One region of the Rahnella perminowiae genome, then DNA from elsewhere that is predicted to be linked to it. Evidence: predicted binding sites of a transcription regulator. Region 1 holds the regulator's gene; each other region holds the start of a gene.

What was found. The regulator CRP, encoded in region 1, controls carbon source genes, mostly activating them, when cyclic AMP is high. The targets are predictions, from matches to a motif close to ATGTGANNNNNNTCACAT.
Region 2: the regulator CRP is predicted to act here: its motif matches at 4,470-4,487, upstream of J1781_RS03955 (mannitol dehydrogenase family protein).
Region 3: the regulator CRP is predicted to act here: its motif matches at 5,712-5,729, upstream of rhaB (rhamnulokinase).

What each region holds. Positions count from the first base shown of each region.
Region 1 is NZ_JAFMOT010000141.1:651-8,551, reverse strand. It holds gene J1781_RS01500 (ABC transporter ATP-binding protein) at 1-1,842, shown strand, start outside; gene J1781_RS01495 (LysE family translocator) at 1,897-2,499, opposite strand; gene J1781_RS01490 (hydrolase) at 2,600-3,595, shown strand; gene J1781_RS01485 (YheU family protein) at 3,592-3,837, shown strand; gene J1781_RS01480 (phosphoribulokinase) at 3,989-4,858, shown strand; gene J1781_RS01475 (OsmC family protein) at 4,862-5,269, opposite strand; gene crp (cAMP-activated global transcriptional regulator CRP) at 5,632-6,264, shown strand; gene J1781_RS01465 (YccS/YhfK family putative transporter) at 6,326-7,901, shown strand, end outside.
Region 2 is NZ_JAFMOT010000155.1:22,023-29,923, forward strand. It holds gene fruK (1-phosphofructokinase) at 1-519, opposite strand, end outside; gene fruB (fused PTS fructose transporter subunit IIA/HPr protein) at 516-1,646, opposite strand; gene J1781_RS03940 (sugar efflux transporter) at 2,107-3,321, shown strand; gene J1781_RS03945 (YkgJ family cysteine cluster protein) at 3,318-3,572, opposite strand; gene yeiP (elongation factor P-like protein YeiP) at 3,817-4,389, shown strand; gene J1781_RS03955 (mannitol dehydrogenase family protein) at 4,660-6,129, shown strand; gene J1781_RS03960 (FCD domain-containing protein) at 6,189-6,920, opposite strand; gene J1781_RS26310 (hypothetical protein) at 7,272-7,406, shown strand; gene J1781_RS03965 (CobW family GTP-binding protein) at 7,696-7,901, shown strand, end outside.
Region 3 is NZ_JAFMOT010000178.1:43,539-51,439, reverse strand. It holds tRNA gene J1781_RS13990 (tRNA-Leu) at 1-20, shown strand, start outside; tRNA gene J1781_RS13985 (tRNA-Leu) at 57-142, shown strand; tRNA gene J1781_RS13980 (tRNA-Leu) at 184-270, shown strand; gene J1781_RS13975 (DUF1435 domain-containing protein) at 383-667, opposite strand; gene J1781_RS13970 (GGDEF domain-containing protein) at 969-2,063, shown strand; gene rhaT (L-rhamnose/proton symporter RhaT) at 2,651-3,685, shown strand; gene rhaR (HTH-type transcriptional activator RhaR) at 3,714-4,586, opposite strand; gene rhaS (HTH-type transcriptional activator RhaS) at 4,670-5,497, opposite strand; gene rhaB (rhamnulokinase) at 5,837-7,321, shown strand; gene J1781_RS13945 (L-rhamnose isomerase) at 7,318-7,901, shown strand, end outside.

The DNA of each region.
Region 1 (7,901 bases):
GGCCAGAAAGTCGGGCTGGTGGGCAAAAATGGCTGCGGTAAATCCACCCTGATTTCACTGCTTAAAGGTGAAATGAGCGCCGACGCAGGCAACCTGACTTTTCCGTCCAACTGGGCACTGGCCTGGGTCAATCAGGAAACACCGGCTCTGGACGAGCCTGCAATAGAGTATGTTATCGACGGTGACCGCGAATTCCGTCAGTTGGAAGCACAATTACAGCACGCCAACGACCGCGATGACGGCCACGCCATCGCCACGCTGCACGGTAAACTTGATGCAATTAACGCCTGGACCATTCCGGCGCGTGCGGCGAGCCTGCTCAGCGGGTTGGGATTTACGCAGAATCAGTTACAGCAGCCGGTCAAATCCTTCTCCGGCGGCTGGCGCATGCGTCTCAACCTTGCGCAGGCGCTGATTTGTCGTTCCGATTTACTGCTGCTTGACGAACCGACCAACCACCTGGATTTAGACGCGGTGATCTGGCTTGAAAAGTGGCTGAAAAGCTACACCGGCACGCTGGTGCTGATTTCTCATGACCGTGATTTTCTGGATCCTATTGTCGATAAAATACTGCATATCGAACAGCAGACGCTGAACGAATACACCGGTAACTACTCGTCTTTCGAACGCCAGCGTGCGACCAAACTGTCGCAACAGCAGGCTTTGTTTGAAAGTCAGCAGGAAAAAGTGGCGCATCTGCAAAGTTATATCGATCGTTTCCGGGCGCAGGCGACCAAAGCCAAACAGGCGCAGAGCCGTATTAAAATGCTGGAGCGCATGGAGCTGATAGCCCCGGCGCACGTAGACAATCCTTTTCATTTTAGCTTCCGCTCACCGGAAAGCTTGCCCGATCCGCTGCTGCGGATGGAAAAGGTCAGCGCCGGTTATGGCGACACCACGATTCTGGAGTCGATCAAACTGAATCTGGTGCCGGGTTCACGTATCGGTTTACTCGGCCGTAACGGTGCAGGTAAATCGACGCTTATCAAACTGCTGGCCGGAACCATGCCGCCGCTTCACGGGGACATTGGGCTGGCGAAAGGCGTCAAACTCGGTTATTTCGCTCAGCATCAGCTGGAGTTCCTGCGCGCAGAAGATTCGCCGCTGCAACATCTGGTGCGTCTGGCGAATAAAGAAACCGAACAGCAATTGCGCGATTATCTCGGCGGATTTGGTTTCCACGGCGATAAAGTGACGGATCCTACCGGGCGGTTCTCCGGCGGTGAAAAAGCGCGCCTGGTGCTGGCGCTGATTGTCTGGCAGCGCCCTAACCTGCTGCTGCTTGATGAACCGACCAACCACCTGGATCTCGACATGCGTCAGGCACTGACCGAAGCGCTGATCGACTTTGAGGGTGCGATGGTTGTCGTGTCGCATGACCGCCACTTATTGCGTTCCACTACTGACGATTTGTATCTGGTACACGGCGGCAAAGTGGAACAGTTCGACGGCGATCTGGAAGATTATCAGCAATGGCTGGTGGACATTCAGCGTCAGGAAAGCCAGCAGGATGCACCGGCTAAAGACGGCGGCGTTAACAGTGCGCAATCGCGTAAAGATCAGAAACGTCGCGAAGCCGATTTCCGCAACCAGACTCAGCCACTGCGCAAGCAAATCACCAGGCTGGAAGCACAGATGGAGAAACTGGGTACCGAACTGGCAGCAATTGAAGCCCGTCTGGCCGACTCCGCCATTTATGACATCAGCCGTAAGGCCGATCTCACGGAGTGTCTGCAACAGCAGACCAAAGTGAAAGGTGCGCTGGAAGAGACTGAAATGACCTGGCTCGATGCCCAGGAACAACTGGAAGAAATGTCTAAAACTTTTGATATCGACAGCTGATCGTATGCTCACAAACGGGAAAGGAGCCGTGATGGCTCCTTTTTTGTCTGTAAATTAATGCCAGATTAACAGCACACAGGCGGCGGTCAGAATACCCATCGCAATGTTAAAAGTGTACCACGCACGCTTGCTGCGCAGCAGGCGACCAATCACCGTGCCGAAGCCAAGCCAGATAATGCCCGATACCAGGTTCACCAGGAACATCCCAAGGCTGATACCGGCAATCGAAGGATTATAGGCGGCGCCCGCCAGACTGAAGCTCGCGACCGCACCCAGTCCCATCAGCCAGGCTTTCGGATTAAGAAATTGCAGCAACCAGCCCTGATACAAACGGATCGGTTTTGGCGGCGGCGCACCGGTTTCCAGTTTTTCATAGGCAGACGTTGCAATCTTCCACGCCAGCCACAGCAGATACAGGCTACCGGCGATTTTGAGAAACAGGTGTAACGCAGGATAAATCGTGATGAGACCGCCGACACCAAAGGCCACCAGCAGCAAAATACTTTGCATACCAAGCATAATGCCGACCATCAGCCAAAGTGAACGGAAGAACCCAAAGTTAGCGCCAGACGTGGTGAGTAACATATTGTTCGGGCCGGGGGTAATGGCGGCGACCCATAAAAATCCAAGCATCGATAAAAATAAACCAGGTTCCATTTAATTTGGGTTCTCCGACCCGAAAGATGTGCGATAGCATTGAAGCTAACAGCGTGATATTGATCGCACAAGAGCCTCTTAAGAGAAATTTATTCATCTTATGGTTGAAACCTTTCGCCCCTTACGCGGGGCCAGTAATCCGCACCTCCAGACGCTGTTACCGCGACTGATAAGACGGCATGCAACACTTAAACCTCACTGGCAAAGGCTGGATACGCCGGACGGCGATTTTCTGGATTTAGCCTGGAGTGAAGATCCGGCACAGGCGCGACATAAACCTCGCATGATCCTGTTTCACGGCCTGGAAGGCAGCTTTTACAGCCCGTATGCGCACGGCTTATTGCAGGCGTGGAAAGACAAAGGCTGGCTTGGTGTGGTCATGCATTTCCGCGGATGCGGCGGTGAACCTAATAAGCTGCTGCGTATTTATCATTCCGGTGAAACCGAAGATGCCCGCTTTTTCATTCACTGGCTCAATGAGACCTATGGCGAAGTCCCGACCGGCGCGGTAGGTGTGTCACTCGGCGGCAATATGTTGACATGTTATCTCGGGCAGGAAGGCGAAAATTGTACGCTGAGCGCCGCCGTGGTGGTCTCCGCACCGCTGATGCTGGAACCTTGCGCTTACCGGCTGGAACGCGGTTCATCACGGATTTATCAGCACTATCTGCTCGGTCAGCTCAAAGGCAATGCCTCGCGTAAGCTGGCAAAATACCCTGGGACATTGCCCGTCACGCTGGCGCAACTGAAAGCCATGCGTCGTCTTCGTGAATTTGACGATGCCATTACCTCAAAAGCGCACGGATTTACCGACGCGCTGGATTATTACCGCCGGTGCAGCGGTCTGCCGTTACTGGCACAGGTCAGAACCCCCCTGCTGATTATCCACGCCAAAGACGATCCGTTTATGACACCCGACGTCATCCCGAAAGCAGAAGATTTACCGGATTGCGTGGAATATCAGTTAACGGAACATGGCGGACATGTCGGCTTTGTGTCCGGCAGCTTACGTAACCCCCAAATGTGGCTGGAACAACGCATTCCGGCCTGGATCGCCCCCTATTTAGAAAATAAGACTAAGGAAAAAACAGAGTGATTATTCCCTGGCAGGAACTGGATCCTGAACTGCTCACCAGCGTGGTGGAATCCTTCGTATTGCGCGAAGGCACCGATTACGGCGAGCAGGAAAGATCGCTGGAACAAAAAGTCGATGACGTGAAACGTCAGCTGAAAAGCGGTGATATTGTACTGGTATGGTCAGAGTTGCATGAAACGCTGAATATTATGCCACGCGGTCAGTTCCGCGCCGGGCAGGAAGAAGTGCCGCAGGACGGGTAGAGCCGCTCGAAAGCAGGTTGTGACAACCTGTCACTTCGCGAATAAATATGGTAACAATAGGCTTAATTATGCGCAGCACGGCACTACATTTTCAACCACAGAAAAGACCGCGTCACGCCAGCCTGTATCCCCTTTCTGGAGAAAAGCATTTATGTCAGCCAAACATCCTGTTATTGCCGTTACCGGTTCGAGCGGTGCAGGCACCACGACCACCAGCGTGGCGTTTCGTAAAATATTTCAACAGCTTGGCTTACGTGCTGCGGAGCTGGAAGGCGACAGTTTTCACCATTTCACCCGTCCTGAAATGGATGCCGCGATCCGTAAGGCACGCGATCTCGGGCGGCACATCAGTTATTTCGGGCCGGAAGCCAATGACTTTGGTTTGCTGGAAAAAAGCTTTATCGAATATGGCAAAACCGGCACCGGCCGTTCACGTAAGTATTTGCATACTTATGACGAAGCGGTTCCCTATAATCAGGTGCCGGGCACGTTTACGCCATGGCAGGCGTTGCCGGAACCAACGGATATCTTATTCTATGAAGGCCTGCACGGCGGTGTAGTGACAGACAAAATTGATGTCGCCGCCCAGGTCGATTTGCTGGTCGGCGTTGTGCCTATCGTTAACCTGGAGTGGATCCAGAAACTGGTGCGCGATACCGGGGAGCGTGGCCATTCACGTGAAGCAGTGATGGATTCCGTCGTGCGTTCGATGGATGATTATATCAGCTACATTACGCCGCAGTTTTCCCGCACCCACATCAACTTCCAGCGTGTGCCGACTATCGACACCTCAAACCCGTTCGCAGCAAAAGCCATTCCGTCACTGGATGAAAGCTTTGTGGTGATCCATTTCCAGGGACTGGACGACATCGATTTCCCCTATCTGCTGGCAATGTTGCAGGGGTCATTTATCTCGCACATCAAAACGCTGGTGGTACCAGGTGGGAAAATGGGGCTGGCGATGGAGCTGATCATGGCGCCACTGGTGCAGCGCCTGATGGAAGGTAAGAAAATCGAGTAAACTTTATTCCGCAGCAATCACTTCAAAGCTGTGGGTGATGGTGGCCGCTTTACCCAACATCAGAGACACTGAACAGTATTTTTCGGCAGACAGGCTGACCGCACGTTCAACAATCTTATCGCTCAGATCCTTACCGGTGACGATAAAATGCAGATTGATATGCGTGAACAGACGCGGCGCTTCTTCGCGGCGTTGTGAAGTCAGCTTCACTTCACAATCACGCACGTCATTACGGCCTTTCTGTAAAATAGATACCACGTCAATTGCACTGCAGCCGCCTGCGGACATCAGTAACATTTCCATCGGGCTTGGGGCTTTATCGCCCGCGTTACCATCCATTGAAATCTGATGACCCGACGCTGACTCACCTAAAAAGGTCAGCCCTTCAACCCATTTGACACGTGCGTGCATGAACTATTCTCCCGGTGAATAAACTTTTAGAAATCTGCTCTCAGAGTACCCTTTAGACCAAAATCTGGCAACGTAACCCGATCGCCATCATGCTGAAGCGAGACAACAGAAGACAGCATCTCAAACCTGTGCTACAAACAAAGCCGAAACATACTTTCCAGTAAATTGCGGTGACGGTTTTTGCGGTTTAAGAACAGAACCCACGGTGTTAACAGCAATAAACAGGCTGTTGCACTCCGACATCCGCTTGCAGCATTTCTGGGGAGTTATATGCTGAAAGGGCGCTTTGGATTTGAAGTGCCATACAGGGAACTCTGAGCCCTGTGATTTTGGGCAGCGATAACAACAGAGGATAATAGCTAATGGTTCTCGGCAAGCCACAAACAGACCCGACTCTTGAATGGTTCCTGTCTCACTGTCATATACATAAGTATCCTTCTAAAAGTACGCTGATTCACCAGGGTGAAAAAGCCGAAACGCTTTACTACATCGTGAAAGGGTCAGTTGCTGTCCTGATTAAAGATGAAGAAGGCAAGGAAATGATACTGTCCTACCTTAACCAAGGTGACTTCATCGGTGAGCTGGGACTCTTCGAAGAAGGTCAGGAACGTAGTGCCTGGGTACGTGCTAAAACTGCCTGTGAAGTGGCTGAAATTTCGTATAAAAAGTTCCGCCAGCTGATTCAGGTTAACCCGGATATTCTGATGCGTCTCTCCGCGCAGATGGCCAACCGTCTGCAAGTGACGTCAGAGAAAGTCGGCAACCTTGCCTTCCTCGACGTAACCGGTCGTATCGCTCAAACGTTGCTCAACCTGGCTAAACAGCCTGATGCAATGACCCATCCGGACGGGATGCAAATCAAGATTACCCGTCAGGAAATTGGCCAAATCGTCGGTTGTTCACGTGAAACAGTCGGACGAATCCTCAAAATGCTGGAAGATCAGAGCCTGATCTCCGCACACGGGAAAACGATTGTCGTTTACGGCACACGTTAATCCCTCGAAAATTGGCGCGGCAGAATACTGTCGCGCCTTTTTTATGGGCTAAGCTTTACCCATGACGTTATGGCGAAAACTGTTTTACCATCCTGAAGTGAATTACGCGCTGCGCCAGACGCTGGTGTTGTGCCTGCCTGTTGGCATTTGCTGGCTGTTTGGCAACTTGCAAATGGGTCTGCTGTTTTCCCTCTGCCCGGCCTGCTGTAACATCGCCGGTCTGGATACCCCGCACAAACGCTTTTTCAAACGTCTGATCGTCGGCGGTTCACTGTTTGCCGTGAGCAGCATTCTGCTGCAACTGATGCTGGAAAACTGGCACGTTCCGCTGCCGCTGATCATGCTATCACTGGCGTTATTGCTCGGCGTTACCGGTGAAATCAGCCCGTTACATGCGCGCCTGTTACCCGGCGCGCTGGTAGCCACTATTTTCACACTGAGTATGGTCGGCGTGCGCCCGATGTGGCAGGCACCGGTGCTGTTCGCAGCAGGCACAGCCTGGTACGGGGTGTTTAACTGGGTGTGGTTTCGTATTTCGCAAGAACAGCCTATGCGCGAAACGCTCAGCCAGCTTTATCTGCAACTCGCGGATTATTTCGAGGCCAAGTACAGTCTGCTGACGCAACATACCGATCCCGAGACGGCGTTGCCGCCATTACTTACCCGTCAGCAGCAGGTTATCGATCTGATTGCCCTGCTTTATCAGCAATTACACATGCTGCCACAACACGGACATCATCATCACCATAAGCGACTGTTTCAGCTTTTTCAGGTTGCTCTCGATTTGCAGGAGCACATTACCGTCAGCCTGCATCAGCCGGAGGAAGTACAGAAACTGGTTGAGGAAAGCCATGCAGAAGCGGTAATCCGCCGCAATGCGCAGGTGATTTCCACCCGTCTTCGGGTGATTGCCGGCGATATTCTTTATCACCGTTTATCTGAGCGCTTTACCATGGCCAATGAGCTGGCTGCGCTGGAGAAAATCGCCGCGCGTAACCCGGACAATCCGGTTGGCCAGTTTTGTTATTACCATTTCAGCCGCATTGCACGCCTGCTGCGGACCCAGCGCCCGTTATACCGGCGCGATCTGATGAGCACCCAGCCACGTCTGCCCTTCTGGACTGCGCTAAAAAGCTATCTTTCTTTCAAATCCGTGGCACTGCGTAATGCCGCGCGTCTGGGCATTATTTTAGCGATTGGCAGCAGCCTGGGGCTGTTCTTCAATTTGCCCAAACCGTACTGGATTTTGCTGACTATCATGCTGGTCAGCCAGAACGGCTATAACGCCACGCGGGTCAGGATCCAGCACCGTGCGCTCGGTACGCTGGCCGGTTTGCTGATTGCTTCAGGATTGTTAAAACTGGCGCTACCGGAAAGCACCACGCTGCTGTGCATGCTGCTGATCACCTTGTTGTCCTATACGGTTTTACGCAAAAATTACGGGCTGGCGATGGTCGGCATGACGGTGACGGCAGTGTATACCCTGCAACTACTGGCGATGAACGGTGTGCATTTTCTGATACCACGACTGGTCGATACGCTGCTCGGCTGTGCGCTGGCCTTCGGTGGCACCCTCTGGCTATGGCCGCAATGGCAAAGCGGTTTGCTGCGCCAGAACGCGCATCAGGCGCTGGAAA
Region 2 (7,901 bases), on a different contig from region 1:
CAGCGCTTCACGACTGCTGTCGAAGATGATGCACGGGCACTGTGCGCGCAGACGTTTCATCCAGTCGGTGAAGGCATCAGGATCAACACCCGCTGGCAGACTGCCACTGACAGCCACCATGTCGAACTGACCCAGCCATGACAGCGAATCCGTCACGAAACGTTCCCAGTCCGCAGGCGTGACATTGAAGCCTGAGAAGTTGAAGTCGCTGACTTCGCCGTCTTTTTCAGTCAGTTTTACATTGATGCGGGTACGGCCGTTGACGACCTGGAAGCGGTTCGCGATGCCCAGATCGCTGAATAACAGCTGGAAGCCATCCTGGTTTTCTTTTCCCAGGAAACCGCCAACGGTGACGTCAATGCCGAGATCTTTCAGCACTTTGGCAACGTTAATCCCTTTACCCGCCGCGTGCAGGCCGGTGGTTTGTACCAGATTGACTTCACCCCGTTCGATTTCAGGGCAGTAACCGACCAGATCGTAGGCCGGATTTAAAGTAATTGTGGCGACCCGACGGCTCATGCGCCCTCCCCAAGACCTTCAGCAATCGCTTCACCGATGGTTTTTAATGCCAGTTCTGCATCTTCACCGCTGGCAGTAAAGCGCAGGTGGTGACCTTTTTTAACGCCCAGCGCCACGACTTTCATCAGGCTGCGACCGTTGGCAGGTTTACCGCTGCCATCAAGATTCGTTACCGTGATTTCACTGCTGAACTGTTTGATTACGTTCACCAGTGCGGTGCCCGGACGTGCATGCAAGCCGTGTTCGTTACGGATAACGTATTCAGCGGTCAGCACATTGGCTTGTTCTTCGACTTCGCTGGTCAGCAAGGCCAGCACACCGACAGAATCTGCCGTCAGCAAGCGTTCAGCTTTGTTGGCAATCAGCAAATCGCTGAGGTAGTTCAGCACATCGAGCGGCTGATCGTCGGCAACGGAAATCGTCAGCAGCATGGAGACTTTTTCGCCATCCAGATCAAACGACTGCTGCGCACGGCTTACTGTTGCCGCGCTTTTCAGGTTGCCTTCGGTGCTGTCGCTCAGCCAGATGCCCTGCCCGAGGTTCAGCGGTTTTCGGCTGATGACATCGCTGACAAAAGCGTTATCGACCGCACCAATCTCTTTCAGGCGGCCTGCGTTCAGCGCCTGTAATGTGATCAGGTTTTCAGCGGCCACATCGACCGCGATAAGCTGGGTATCAAACAGGAATTCAGCCGCATTTTTTTCGCCCATCAGCAGGCTGCGTAATTCTTCAGCAGAATCTGTTTTTGCCAGGCGATCGGCCACACTGTCATCACTTAATACGTGCGTCAGCTGGCGAAGCAAACCGAGGTGTTCATCAGAACGGGCTGCGATGCCGATCACGACATATGCCGTCTGACCTTCACCCCAGGTAATCCCCTGCGGGAACTGGAAAACCTGCACGCCGGTATCAAGTACCAGGTCACGGGTATCCGTGGTGCCGTGCGGGATTGCGATGCCGTTGCCAAGGTAAGTCGAGGTTTGCAACTCACGCGCCAGCATGCCGTCTACATAACCTTCGCTGACGCGACCGGCCTGAGTCAGTGCTGCTGCAACCTGGCGAATAGCGTCCTGCTTATCGCTGGCAGCCGCACCGAGATGAATATCTTGCTGTGACAGTTGGAACATAATTCTCCTCTCCTGCTGAAATTGAATCGTTTCAGCTTTACTGAGAAAAAAGGAGCGCCATCAGATCTCAGGAGAAAAATGACAACGCTGAAACGTTTCAAGGAGTCTCAATCCGGCCTGTTTTTAAATCAAGCTTTCCCTGATTTTGCATAACAATTTTTTGATGTTACGCACAGTTTCCTTTCTGAGAGCTTTCCGAAACAGATTACTTAACGCAAATGCTGAAGCAGGCTGACGTAAAATGCTGACACAAGCTGACCGGTGGTGGTCAGGCATGATGCCGTAAAAAAAGCCCCCCTGATCTGGCGGTTTTTGACACAAAGTGCGGTTTTATTCTTCAGTATGGCAAATTCACGCCGGTTTACATTTTTGATGATCAAAACCTGTTTTTGTTTTTTTTAAACTGACGTAACATTCGCGCAAATTTTGTCCCCTCCCCTACATCCGGTTCATTTACCTAATGCGAATTTCTACAACGTCAGCCCGCCGTTTACCCGACATGACGTCGACTGCTTTTCTGATCATCGCCTTTCTCACGGGCATTGCGGGCGCATTACAGACGCCAACCCTCAGCCTGTTCCTGACGTCTCAGGTGCACGTCAGCCCGTTTATGGTCGGTATCTTCTTTACCGGCAGCGCCGTGATCGGTATTTTCGTCAGCCAGTTGCTGGCGACGTGGTCTGATAAACGCGGTGACCGCAAAACGCTGATTTTGTATTGCTGCATACTGGGTGCGCTGGCTTGTGTGCTTTTCGCCTTCAACCGTAATTACTTTATTCTGCTGTGCATCGGCGTTTTGCTGTCGAGTTTCGGTTCTACGGCAAACCCGCAGATGTTCGCGTTAGCCCGGGAGCATTCCGAAAAAACCGGCCGTGAAGCCGTGATGTTCAGCTCAATTTTGCGCGCACAGGTTTCGCTGGCATGGGTGGTCGGCCCGCCGCTGGCCTTCGCCCTGTCGATGGGATTTGGTTTTACCTTTATGTACTGCGCTGCCGCGCTGGCCTTCTTACTGTGCGGTGTAATGGTGTGGATGTTCCTGCCTTCAATGCCTAAAGCGCACATCAAAACCACCGCCACGCTGGAAGCACCCCGCCGTAACCGCCGCGATACACTGATGCTGTTCATTGCCTGTTCGCTGATGTGGGCAGCAAATAGCATTTATCTGATTAATATGCCGCTGTATGTGGTGCGTGAACTGGGGCTGCCGGAAAAACTGGCGGGCGTGCTGATGGGCAGTGCCGCCTGTCTGGAAATTCCGACCATGCTGATTGCCGGGTATCTGGCTAAGCAGTTGGGGAAACGGTTCCTGATGCGTTTTGCCGTGCTGGCGGGGGTGATTTTCTACGGCTGCCTTCTGTTTACAACCGGTGCAGCCATGCTGATTGCTTTACAGTTGCTGAACGCGATTTTCATCGGCATTCTGGCCGGGATCGGCATGCTGTATTTTCAGGATCTGATGCCGGGTCAGGCAGGGGCCGCCACCACGCTTTTCACCAACTCAACACGGGCGGGCTGGATCCTCGCCGGTTCGCTGGCCGGAGTGATCGCGCAGTTCTGGACATACCATGCGGTATTTTACGCCGCACTGGTGATGGTGATCGGTTCAGTGTTGTGTATCTGGAAAGTGAAAAACGTCGATAAGCCGGCTGAAAGTATGCCAGCGGCGGCGGTTTAAGGCGCCGTATCCGCTTCCAGCTTAATCAGATAAGTCAGTGCCTGGTCGCGATGTGTAAAACACATTTCGCGGCTGGCCTGCAGACTGGCGCACACTTTCGGGCGCAGCGGTGAGGCGAAAATTTTACACAGGAAATTATCGGCCAGCTGAACACAGCGTGTATTCGCCGGCTTGCCGTCTGGCATCCCCGGGATCGGGCTTGAAATTGAGGGCGCTATGCAACAGGCTCCGCAATCAGTACGACAGTCCATCAACAGCCTCCTCAGGCCTCATTTTGAGCCGCGACAATAGCAGGCGAGGTAATGCGCCACCAGCGAAATATTGACGACTTTTTAACATCATTACCCGAACATTTTTCATACCGGCAGGCGGAGCGCAAAAAATGCGCCGTAACGCGGAGTTTCGCGACTCTTTTTACGCTATCTGCTTGCCTGAAATCAGCGGCGCGAGTAACGTGTCGCAAATTATTTATCTCTCTGCTGACAGGTTATTTATATGGCACGTGCTAACGAAATTAAACGCGGCTTCGTTGTGAACTACGACGGCAAATTGCTGCTGGTAAAAGATATTGATGTTCAGAGCCCGAGCGCCCGTGGTGCCAGCACCTTGTATAAAATGCGTTTCGCTGACGTCCGTACGGGTGGCAAAGTGGAAGAGCGCTTTAAAGGCGACGATATCCTGGATACCGTTACCCTGACCCGTCGTAAAGTTAACTTCTCTTACGTGGATGGTGACGAATATATCTTTATGGATGACGAAGACTTCACGCCCTACACCTTTAATAAGGCACAGATCGAAGATGAACTGCTGTTCATCCCTGAAGAAGGCTTGCAGGGCATGCAGGTTCTGACGCTGGACAGCCAGCTGCTGGCGCTCGAAATGCCACAGACTGTGGATCTGGAAATCGTGGAAACAGCTCCGGGCATCAAAGGCGCATCCGCCAGTTCCCGCACCAAACCTGCGGTAATGAGCACCGGGCTGAACATTCAGGTTCCTGAGTACCTGAGTTCTGGCGACAAAATCCGTATTCATATTGCAGAACGCCGTTATATGGGCCGCGCGGATTAATCAGCGCCCTGCCCTTAGGTAAAAGGAACGCTCCGGCGTTCCTTTTTTATTGTCTGCATTTTGCAATTCATCTCTCAGACAATGGATCTGTATCACAAAATGAGTGGCTGTCTGGACTTACCAATTCCCCTTTCTATCATATGACTTTACACTCTACACCCTGATTTCGGCTTAAATCGTCGCTTTATCCAGCATAAAATTGAACTGACGGGTAAACAGCCCCAATTTGGCCTGACCAATTATTTATTTCTGACTTGTCTGGAGTATTGCATGAAAACTATTGCCACAGCGTCCCTGCCTGCAGCAGTGTCATTGCCTGCTTATGATCGCGATGCGTTAAAAAGCCGTATTGTTCATCTCGGATTTGGCGCCTTCCATCGCGCTCACCAGGCACTGCTGACCAACCGCGTACTGAACCTTCAGGGGGGCGACTGGGGCATTTGCGAAATCAGCCTGTTTGGCAATGAAACCCTGATCAAAAGCTTACGTCAGCAAAATCATCTGTTTACCGTGCTGGAAAAAGGCGCGGACGGCAACCAGGCGATTATCATCGGCTCCGCGCATGAATCAGTGCATGGCGGGATTGACGGGCTGACAGCGGTACTTGAAAAACTCACCGAACCTCAGATAGCGATTGTTTCCCTGACCATTACCGAAAAAGGCTATTGCATTGAGCCAGGCACTGGCGAACTGGATCTGCAAAATCCAAAAATTCAGCAGGATCTGGCCGGTGATCAGGCACCCAGTACTGCGCCAGGCGTACTCGTTGAAGCGCTGCGCCTGCGTCATGAACGCGGCCTGCCGGGCTTCACCGTTTTATGCTGCGATAACATTCCTGAAAACGGTCTGGTCGTAAAAAAAGCCGTCCTGGGCATGGCGAAAGCCCGTTCCCCGGCGCTGGCGAAATGGATCACTGAAAACGTCTCTTTCCCAAGCACTATGGTTGACCGCATCGTTCCTGCGGCAACAGAGAACACGCTGGAAGAAATCACCGAAGCACTCGGTGGCGTGACCGATCCTTGTGGTATCGCCTGCGAACCGTTCATTCAGTGGGTGGTGGAAGACCATTTCGTGGCAGGCCGCCCTGACTGGGAGAAAGCCGGTGCGCAGATGGTTGACGACGTTCTGCCTTTTGAACAAATGAAGTTGCGCATGCTGAACGGCAGCCATTCTTTCCTCGCATACCTTGGCTATCTGGCCGGCTATCAGCACATCAATGATTGCATGGAAGACGCCAACTACAAAGCCGCTGCCCATCATCTGATGCTGCATGAACAGGCCCCGACACTCAGCGTCGGGGGGGTTGATCTTAACGCCTATGCTGACAGCCTGATTGCGCGTTACAGCAATCCGGCGCTGAAACACCGGACCTGGCAAATCGCGATGGATGGTACACAGAAGCTGCCACAGCGTATGCTCGACTCAATCCGCTGGCATGTTAAAAATGGCGGTTCCTATGAATTGCTGGCGCTGGGCGTAGCAGGCTGGATGCGTTATGTGGGCGGGACTGATGATGCCGGACAACCGATCGAGATTAAAGATCCGATGGCTGAAACAGTCGCTGAAATTGTGGCGTCAACTGAAGATGGCGAACCGCGTGTGAAAGCCCTGCTGACCTTGACAGGTGTATTCGGTGAACAGTTGCCTCATGAAGAGAAAGTCGTAAACGCCATCCTGAGCGCATATGCCGATCTCCAAAGAATCGGCGCGAAGAAGACTGTCGCAAAATACATGCGTTAAGCCCGACACTGACACAGAAAACGGCTGCTGCGGCAGCCGTTTTTATTTGTTTTGCGCGATTAATCGTTCAGCCCGGAGGGGACCGAAGAGAACAGGAATCCGTCAAAAGACGGATCATCAGCATCCGAAACCTGTAACAGCATATCTTTTACATTTTCCAGATGCTGCCACATCGCCTGTTTGGCGGCTTTCGGATCCCTGCGCAGTACCGCCTGCAAAATTCTCTGATGGTCCTGCAACCAAATCTGGCCGTAATTTTTATTGCCGACATGCTGATGGATCCCCTGCCACATTGGGCTGCGCTGGCGGATCAGCCACAAATCATCCACCAGTTTAACCAGCACGCTGTTCTGGGAAGCCTGCGCCAGCAAGGCATGAAACCGTTGATCTTCAGCATCATCGGATACGCCACGGGCAATGCATTCACGTTGTGCATCAATGGCATCGCGCATTTGCAGAATATCCGTCTTAGTGGCCTGCATCGCCGCAAAAGCCGCGACTTCACTTTCCAGCAATTGCCGCGCCTGTAATAACTCAAACGGGCCATATCCGCTGTCAGCATCTTCCGGCTGGCCGTCTTGCGGCTGATGCAACACATAGACGCCGGAACCTTTACGCACTTCTACCACTTTTTCGAGTTCCAGCATGATCAGCGCTTCACGCACCACACTCCGGCTGACGGAATAAGATTCAGCAATGTCACGCTCCGGAGGAAGGCGATCACCAGGGGCATACTTCCCGGCATGGATATCGCGGCGCAGATGACCGCCTATCTCCTGATAAAGTCGCATGTTTTGCCTCTTTTCTCTGCCACAGTCTTAATTGGTCTGACATCTGATAAATCGTTATGATGCCTGAAATAAGAGGGAAAATTATAACATGTCGGCAAAAAGGGAAAGGACAGGAATGGAAAACTGACGGTCCGATCAAAACCGGGCCAGCCACTTTACAAAGTTGTCCGGCCAAACTCGGTGGTATCATACTGACGCGCTCAATGACCGGGTTACAAATCATTAGCCGTGTTAATTCATTTCCGGCATTTAATTATAATTCACCGTCATTACAGCAAGACGAGGATCATTATTAATATGCTGCGTTGTGACCTTTCCGAGAGACAAAGGTAGTGCGAAAGAGGATGGAGTATGGACATTTACCGTATGAACCTGTCTTATCTGCCGGCCGTCACGCTCACAATGACTGATCACCCGGTTCTGTTCAGCGTTAAACTGGCATCCTCCGTCAACAATCGCGCCCGTAAAGTGAATGATTCCGCCTGATGCAGCGGCAGTGGCAAACTGAGTCGTCCCTGAGGCCATGACTCCCAAAAACAGTACACAGGTCATTCTGTTCATGGTGACACCTCATCATAATTATAAATTTTAAAGTTCCCATAACTGCAATTTAACATTAATACATCTCATTGAATTCACACGCCTGAATACAAAATAAACCGTGCCCGCCTGCCGCTAAAAATAAGCAATCCATGTCTTACATCGGCACAACGCTGGATTTTCTTAAGAAGTCGCTGCACATTGACGGGAAATTTTTCAAAAAGGATGTGCAACCATGACCAAAACCAACCTGATCACCGGTTTTCTGGGAAGCGGCAAAACCACCACGCTGCGCCATCTGCTGGCTCAGAAGCCTGAAGGTGAGAAGTGGGCCGTGCTGGTAAATGAATTCGGCGAAGTCGGGATTGATGGTGCGTTACTGGCTGACAGTGGTGCGGTCCTGAAGGAAATTCCCGGTGGTTGCATGTGCTGCGTGAACGG
Region 3 (7,901 bases), on a different contig from region 1:
GAGTCCCTCCCTTCGCACCAATACAATCACAAGATTTATATTGCCCGGCACGGTACGCGATGGTGGCGGAATTGGTAGACGCGCTAGCTTCAGGTGTTAGTGTCCTTCGGATGTGAGGGTTCGAGTCCCTCCCTTCGCACCACTCCGGCAACTATAAATCAGCAGTAAGCAGAAATCATCTGTGCGAAGGTGGCGGAATTGGTAGACGCGCTAGCTTCAGGTGTTAGTGTCCTTACGGACGTGAGGGTTCAAGTCCCTCTCTTCGCACCACGTGATTATGCTCCTCAGCTTTTCCTTCCTGCGATACTTCTTTCAGTTTCAAAAAATAAAAAAGACCGGCAGCTTTACTGTGTCTCCTGTTTTTCATCTCAAAATCCTTATATTACAAAATAGTAAAATTCAACGTTACCGCAGCCAGACTGCCTGCCAGCGCCATGAATGATGGCAGCAACATATAATGGCGTAATGTGTGGTGAAAAAGCATGCCCAGTGTGACCAGCATCGCAACCACGATCAGCATACGCAACTGATCGAGTGACATATGTGTCAGGGCAAGCAGCGGCATCAGTGCGCAAGGCAATAATATCCCCCAGCCGCTGGTGAGACGTTTACCAAACATCCCTACAACCGCCCAGATCCCACATGCTATGACAATTGCCGGAATCATAACCTTGCTCCAAATAATGATAATGAGAACCAATATCATATAGGATTTTTTCTCATTTACCACCTATTTGCGGTCACGCTCTTCGTTTGGGTGACACCTGACAGCAAAAGTGCTAGTTTTGGGGCGGTTAAACCAAACCCGTAAAGTCTCCATTAAGACAGTCACTTAAAAACGATATTTATTGCATTCTAATAATTACATATTAGTACTATTAGCCTGCCCGTTTAGGATAATTATGCGGTGCAAGGCGCTAAAGCACTTTATCTATTCAGAACAACACAAGCTAAATAGAGTAAATTTGATGATATCTCATTCCTATGATGAGCTGCTTAAAAGCAAACATCGTCTGGCGATGTTGCTATTCTTTTTTTTAAATAGCGCAACAGCATTATTTTCTATGGCTTACCCGCCAGAGAATGCAGCCCCTGCGCCATTACCGTTGGTGCTGATTTTTGTGCTTTGTTTTTCAGGGCTGATATTTTCTTTTTTCAGTAAGAAAAATTACTCTGCCCATCTGAATATCTGTTCCATTGCCGTCGGCCTGTTATGGGCCTGGCAAATAGCCTTCCGCTTTGAAGCAACCAGCCATTTAGATAAAAATTATCTTTTGATCAGCTTGCTCAGTATATTATTTATCAGCGCCATCGCTTTATCAGATAATTTTCTGGCTTTTTGTCTGCATGCAGTACCTTCCACTCTTTGTGTGATTTTTTTGGACGAGTTTCAACATGTCAGCCGTATCCTTTTCTCAGTTTCATTACCACTGATTGGCCTGTGGCTGCATCATCTGATGCTGAGGCGCAGTGACGAATTCACGCGCAGGATGGTGGCCAATCTCTACAGTGAACGGGAAAAATTCAGCGACCTGAGTATGCTTGATCCCCTGACCGGCCTGTACAACCGCCGGGGGTTGCAGAATAAGCTGGAAACACTGTTTAATCAGGCCTCCGGGCACTACGTCATGTTGCTCGATATCGACCATTTCAAAGCCTATAACGATAACTATGGCCATACGATGGGCGATCAGGCACTGGTGCGTGTTTCTGCCGCTATCCGCGATGCAGTGCGCTCGCGGGATGTGGTTGTCCGTTATGGCGGAGAAGAGTTTCTGGTGCTGATGTCCAACGTTCAGCAGGAGCATGCGGTTCGCATGGCTGAGCGTATCCAGAATAAAGTCCTCGGGCTGAATATCCCGCATTTGTTTAATGCTGAAGTTTCCACACATGTCACGGTCAGTGCCGGGCTGGCTGCGCTGGAGGAAGGTGACTTTATTCAGGCTCTGGGTAAAGCTGATACCTCACTCTATAACGCAAAAAACAGTGGTCGTAATAAAATATTTTATGCCTGGGATCAACCCGGAAAGATTCAGCAAACCGTCGAAGAAAAAATAGCCTGACGATTGTTTGTATGTCCGATTAACAACTTATTTAGCGTTCATAATTTTTGCGAATGATGTTCAGCGTTTTGCCGGTTCATCATAAAAATAACCTGCCATTCAGTTTCGCTGCATAAGCATTCAACTTTCGGCCAGATTAAGGGTTCTGGCTGAAAGTAAACAAATTGACTTAAATAATGAATGTTACTCTTCCCTGTTACTTTATAACTTTTTAATTCTATTTAAATAAGCCCTTCACGCCCCCCGATTACCCCGAAATATTGACAGATAAAAATAATCCTAAAGCACATCTTTATGTCGCCTTCCCGCATGTTCTCAGCCTGTTCTGTAAACGGTCTCTCTCTATCTCATAAAATTCTTTAATTTGTTGATTTAATGTGATTATTAATTCGACCACCGGATTTGTGAACTGACTCATGGGCATCTTCCGGCGAGTGCCAGCGCTGATTTTCCGGTGGCACTGACCGGAAGGCCCCCCTGCCGGACACTTCTTACACTACCGCCACCCGCTGCCCGGATTTCTGCAGGATCAGCTAACAGCAGCGCTTTTGCTTACCCATTACTCTACATAATAAAAGGTCCGGTGTATGAACAGTTCGATAGTGTTAGGGATCATCTGGCATCTGATAGGGGCAGCCAGCGCAGCTTGCTTCTATGCGCCATTCAAACAAGTGAAACATTGGTCATGGGAAACCATGTGGTCGCTTGGCGGCTTTTTTTCCTGGATCATTCTGCCCTGGGCGGTCAGCTACGTGTTATTGCCTGATTTCCGGGCCTATTACGGTTCATTCAGTTTTGCCACTCTGTTGCCCGTTTTTCTGTTTGGCGCCATGTGGGGCATCGGTAACATCAATTACGGTCTGACCATGCGCTATCTCGGCATGTCGATGGGGATAGGCATCGCCATTGGCATTACCCTGATTATCGGGACGCTAATGACGCCTGTTTTGCAGGGCAAAATTGGCATTCTGTTTGGCACATTAGGTGGCCAGCTCACCCTGCTCGGCGTATTTGTTGCGGTCATTGGTGTAGCCATTGTCAGCTATGCGGGCTTCCTGAAAGAAAAAGCATTAGGTATTAAAGCTGAAGAGTTCAATCTGCGTAAGGGGCTGATTCTGGCTGTAATGTGCGGAATTTTCTCTGCGGGGATGTCTTTCGCCATGAGCGCTGCAGTGCCCATGCACGAAGCGGCGCGCGCGCTCGGGATTGATCCGCTGTATGTCGCCCTGCCGAGTTATGTGGTGATCATGGGCGGCGGTGCGGTAGTTAACCTCGGCTTCTGCTTTATCCGTCTGGCAACACGTAAAACCCTCTCTTTGCGCGCCGATATGTCGGTGGCGAAATCCCTGCTGCTTACGAATGCGATCTTCTCCATTATTGGCGGCGTAATGTGGTATCTGCAGTTCTTCTTCTACGCCTGGGGTCATGCCAGCATTCCGGCAGAATATGATTACATGAGCTGGATGCTGCACATGAGTTTCTACGTCTTGTGCGGGGGCATCGTCGGTCTGGTGCTGAAAGAATGGCTCGGTGTAGGCAAAAAACCGGTGCGTGTGCTTTGCATCGGTGCGCTGGTGATTATTCTGGCGGCAAATATTGTCGGTCTGGGTATGGCACTGTAAGCGCTGCATCGCTTAATGACCGCAGAATTTATTCTGCGGTCATTGAGGATAAAAGGATTTTACCGGCCTGCTGTGTAAAACGTTGCCGGTAGTCACGCGGCGAAACACCACTTGCCCGACTGAACACCACAGAAAAATAGTTACTGTCATCAAAGCCGCATTCAGCGGCCACATCACTGATTGTCATGTTGCCATAACGCAGCAAACTCATCGCCCGGCAAAGCCTCAGCTGACGTAAATAATGGGTCACACTCATGCCGGTGTGCTGCTTGAACAGCGAACGTAAAGCACGCGGATTAAGCTGATGTTGCAGGCAAAACGTTTCAAGGTGGAAGGGAGCGGCGATATTTGCCCGCAGGGCCATCAGCAATAAATCCAGCTGATGCGCATCCGGTAACGCGCCACTGTCCGGCCGCTGGCGAAAGCGTAATAACAAGAGTGCCAGCTGCATCAGCAGGGCTTCGCTCAGTTGCACCGAAAGCGGCTCCGATTTCATACACTCTTTAGCAAGCTCATCCACTTTATCACGCAAAACTGACATGCCAAGCGTACTCAGCCGCCAGTAACGTTGTTCCTGGCTGACATTCTCGCCCGGCAATAATTGCGACCAGTCGGCCGCCAGCCCGAAACGCTCACGGCAAAACAGCACATTATCCAGTGCCAGTTCGTTGACTGACTCATAGCTATGCCGGTCCCGTGAATTAATATAAAACAGGTCACCGCAGGTGATGGGATAAGGGATATCGTTCCAGACATGCAGACCATTACCGCGCCAGACAATAACCAGTTCATCAAAATCATGGTCATGACTCGGAAAGTCGGCCTGGGGATGGCGTTCAGCCACCACCACCGAATTCATGTCGGTCAGAAAGAAATCATTTTTATTCAATTTCAACGACATATTTGCAATCTCTCACCCGTTTGACGACAAAATAAACGAGGCAGTACTCAGGTAAACATACCGGAAACTGCGAGAGGTGCCGTTTAACGCAACTGATCACGCATGAGTTTTGGCGACACCGAAAATTCCCGACGAAACTGTGTCGAGAAGTGGTTACTGTCACTGAACCCGCAGGCATAAGCGATATCGGTAATGCTTTGATCGCTATGATGTAAACGACGGCGTGCTTCCAGCAACCTCAGCCGGTTAAGATACCGCTGCGGCGTCATGCCGGTGTAATGCTTCATCTGACGATGTAATGTTCGCAGCGCCAGTGAGAAGCGTTCTGCAGCTTCGGTCCAGTTGACTTCCTCACTGTAATGCGACTGGAGCCATTGCAAAAGTTGATTGACCCTGTTTTCCGAGGTATCTCGCAATTGTGGCTGGAAACAATCCTGATAAAGCAGGATCAGCAATTGTAAAAACAGACTTTCACGGGTCGCGATATGTTCCATTTCAACGCTGTCCGGCAGTGCTTCAAGTTGTGTAATGCAGTTCAGCACCTGTGAAAGTACACACGGGCTGAGCTGCCAGTGGATCTGCGACTGATAGTGATGTTCCTGAGGAAGGAAGTGGCTGACGTCCTGAATGAAACGGAACGCCTTCGGTGAGCGGAACAACACATTGGTCAGACGTAAGTTATCAACATTTTCAAACAGATGATGATCACTGGCTCGCACGAAACAGACCGCACCGGCCGTCAGTGTATAAGGGTTGTCGTTAAAGATATGCACACCTGATCCGCTTTCCACCAGCATAATTTCATGGAAATCATGGTAGTGCTCCGGGAATACATCTTGTGGGAGCCGGCGCTCAACCGTCACGGTCAGCTCAGGCGCCGCAAAATAATCATCACCTCTCAGTAACGTCATGTATCACCTCCGGTTCAAAATCACTGTGCTTCGGGGAACAACCCTACCCTGCGGCCTGCTTTCCTGCCTTCAAACCACGGCAGTAAAAGCATCATAAACGGTCATATTTCAAAGATTCCCTCTTCCCTGATGCAGATCTGCGGCAAAGATCACAATCGCTTATGCCGCATTACTCAGCTGCGGATAGCCCTGTTTCAGCCAGCTTTGGAGCATTATGTGATCTGCCTCGCATCTACCTTTTTAATGCTGCCATCCTGCCAAAACCGGTGGCAATCACCGGAAGGTGCCTTTCAGGCGCTCCCCCTACACTGGCCATATCTTCAATAAGGAATGGCCGCTATGACAACTCACCATCTTGCCGCTATTGACCTCGGCGCTTCCAGCGGCCGGGTGATGCTGGCGACATTTACCCGTCAGGATCCCGATCCGGCAGCAACGCTGACATTGAAAGAAATCCACCGGTTTCCTAATAACCTGATCCGCGTTGATGGTCACGATACCTGGGACCTTGATGCGCTGGAAAAACACATTCTTGAAGGGCTGAATCGCCTTGATGCATCCGGCGTTCAGCTTGACGGTATCGGGATTGATACCTGGGGGGTGGATTACGTCCTGCTTGATGCTCAGGGGCAGCGGGTCGGTTTGCCGGTTGCTTATCGTGACAACCGCACGGAAGGCGTGATGGCGCGGGTGGAACAGCAATTTGGCCGTGAAAATTTGTACCAGAAAACCGGCATCCAGTTCATGCCGTTTAATACACTTTACCAACTGCGTGCATTGAGCGAACAGCAGCCTGACATCGTCAATAAAGCGGCTCACATGCTGATGATCCCGGATTATTTCTTTTACCGCCTCACCGGCAAACTGAACTGGGAATACACCAACGCCAGCACCACGCAAATGCTCAATCTCGCCACCGGTGACTGGGACGAAGACTTGCTGAAACTGGCGGGTGTACCACGCCGCTGGTTACAAAAACCCACCCAGCCGGGTCATTCCCGGGGAATGTGGAAAAGCCCCCGCGGCCGCAGCGTGCCGGTATTCAGCGTCGCGACGCACGATACTGCCAGCGCGGTGGTTGCCGCCCCGCTGACCCGATCACACAGCGCCTACCTCAGTTCCGGCACCTGGTCGCTGATGGGCATTGAAAGCCCGCAAGCCTTTAACCATGCTGAGGCTCTTCACGACAATATCACTAACGAAGGCGGCATTGATGGCAGCTATCGTGTATTAAGAAATATCATGGGGTTATGGTTGTTTCAGCGGGTTTGCCGCGAACTGAACATCCAGGATTTACCGTCACTCATCACGCTGGCTAAAAACGTCACGCCGTTCACTTATCTGATTAACCCGAACGAAGATCGCTTTATCAATCCTCCCTCCATGGTCGCTGCCATTCGTGATGCCTGCCGTCAAACGGGTGATCCGGTACCGGAGTCCCCGGCTGAACTGGCTCGCTGTATTTTCGACAGCCTTGCCATGCTGTACCGCAAAATTGCATTGCAACTTGCTCAGTTACAAGGGGCACCGCTGGAAGATATCCATATCGTTGGCGGCGGCAGCCAGAACCAGTTCCTGAACCAGCTTTGTGCTGATGTCTGTCAGGTACGCGTCAGCGCAGGCCCGGTCGAGGCCTCCACGCTGGGCAATATCGGTTGCCAGCTGATGGCGCTGAACGCCGTCAACGATACCGCTGAATTTCGTCGCATTGTTGCCACGAATTTTGAGCAACACCATTACCTTCCCCGTATTCACGCGGATTTCGCTATTCACTGGCGCCGCTTTCAGGCGCTCTGTCACGCCAATGAGGAACTCGCAGTATGACTTCATCTATCGATCAAGCATGGACACTTGCCAAAGAACGCTTTGCACAGCTGGGTATTGATGCCGAAGCTGCAATCAGACAACTTGATACCCTGCCCGTTTCTATCCATTGCTGGCAGGGGGATGATGTCGCTGGCTTCGAAAATCCTGAAGGCAGCCTGACCGGCGGCATTCAGGCGACCGGTAATTATCCCGGCAAAGCGCGTAACGCTCAGCAACTCCGCGCTGATCTGGAACTGGCAGTTTCCATGATACCCGGCCCTAACCGTCTGAATCTGCATGCGATTTATCTGGAGTCCGATCAACCCGTAGCCCGTAATGAAATCGAGCCGAAGCACTTCACCGGCTGGGTTGACTGGGCGAAGAAAAACAAACTGGGTCTGGACTTCAACCCGTCTTGTTTCTCACACCCGATGAGCGCAGACGGCTTCACGTTGTCACACGCGAACCCGGAAATTCGTCAGTTCTGGATTGAACATTGCCAGGCCAGCCGCCGCATTTCCGCCTCGTTTGGCCGTGCACTGGGCACGCCGTCAGTGATGAATATCTGGGTGCCGGATGGCATGAAAGACATCACCGT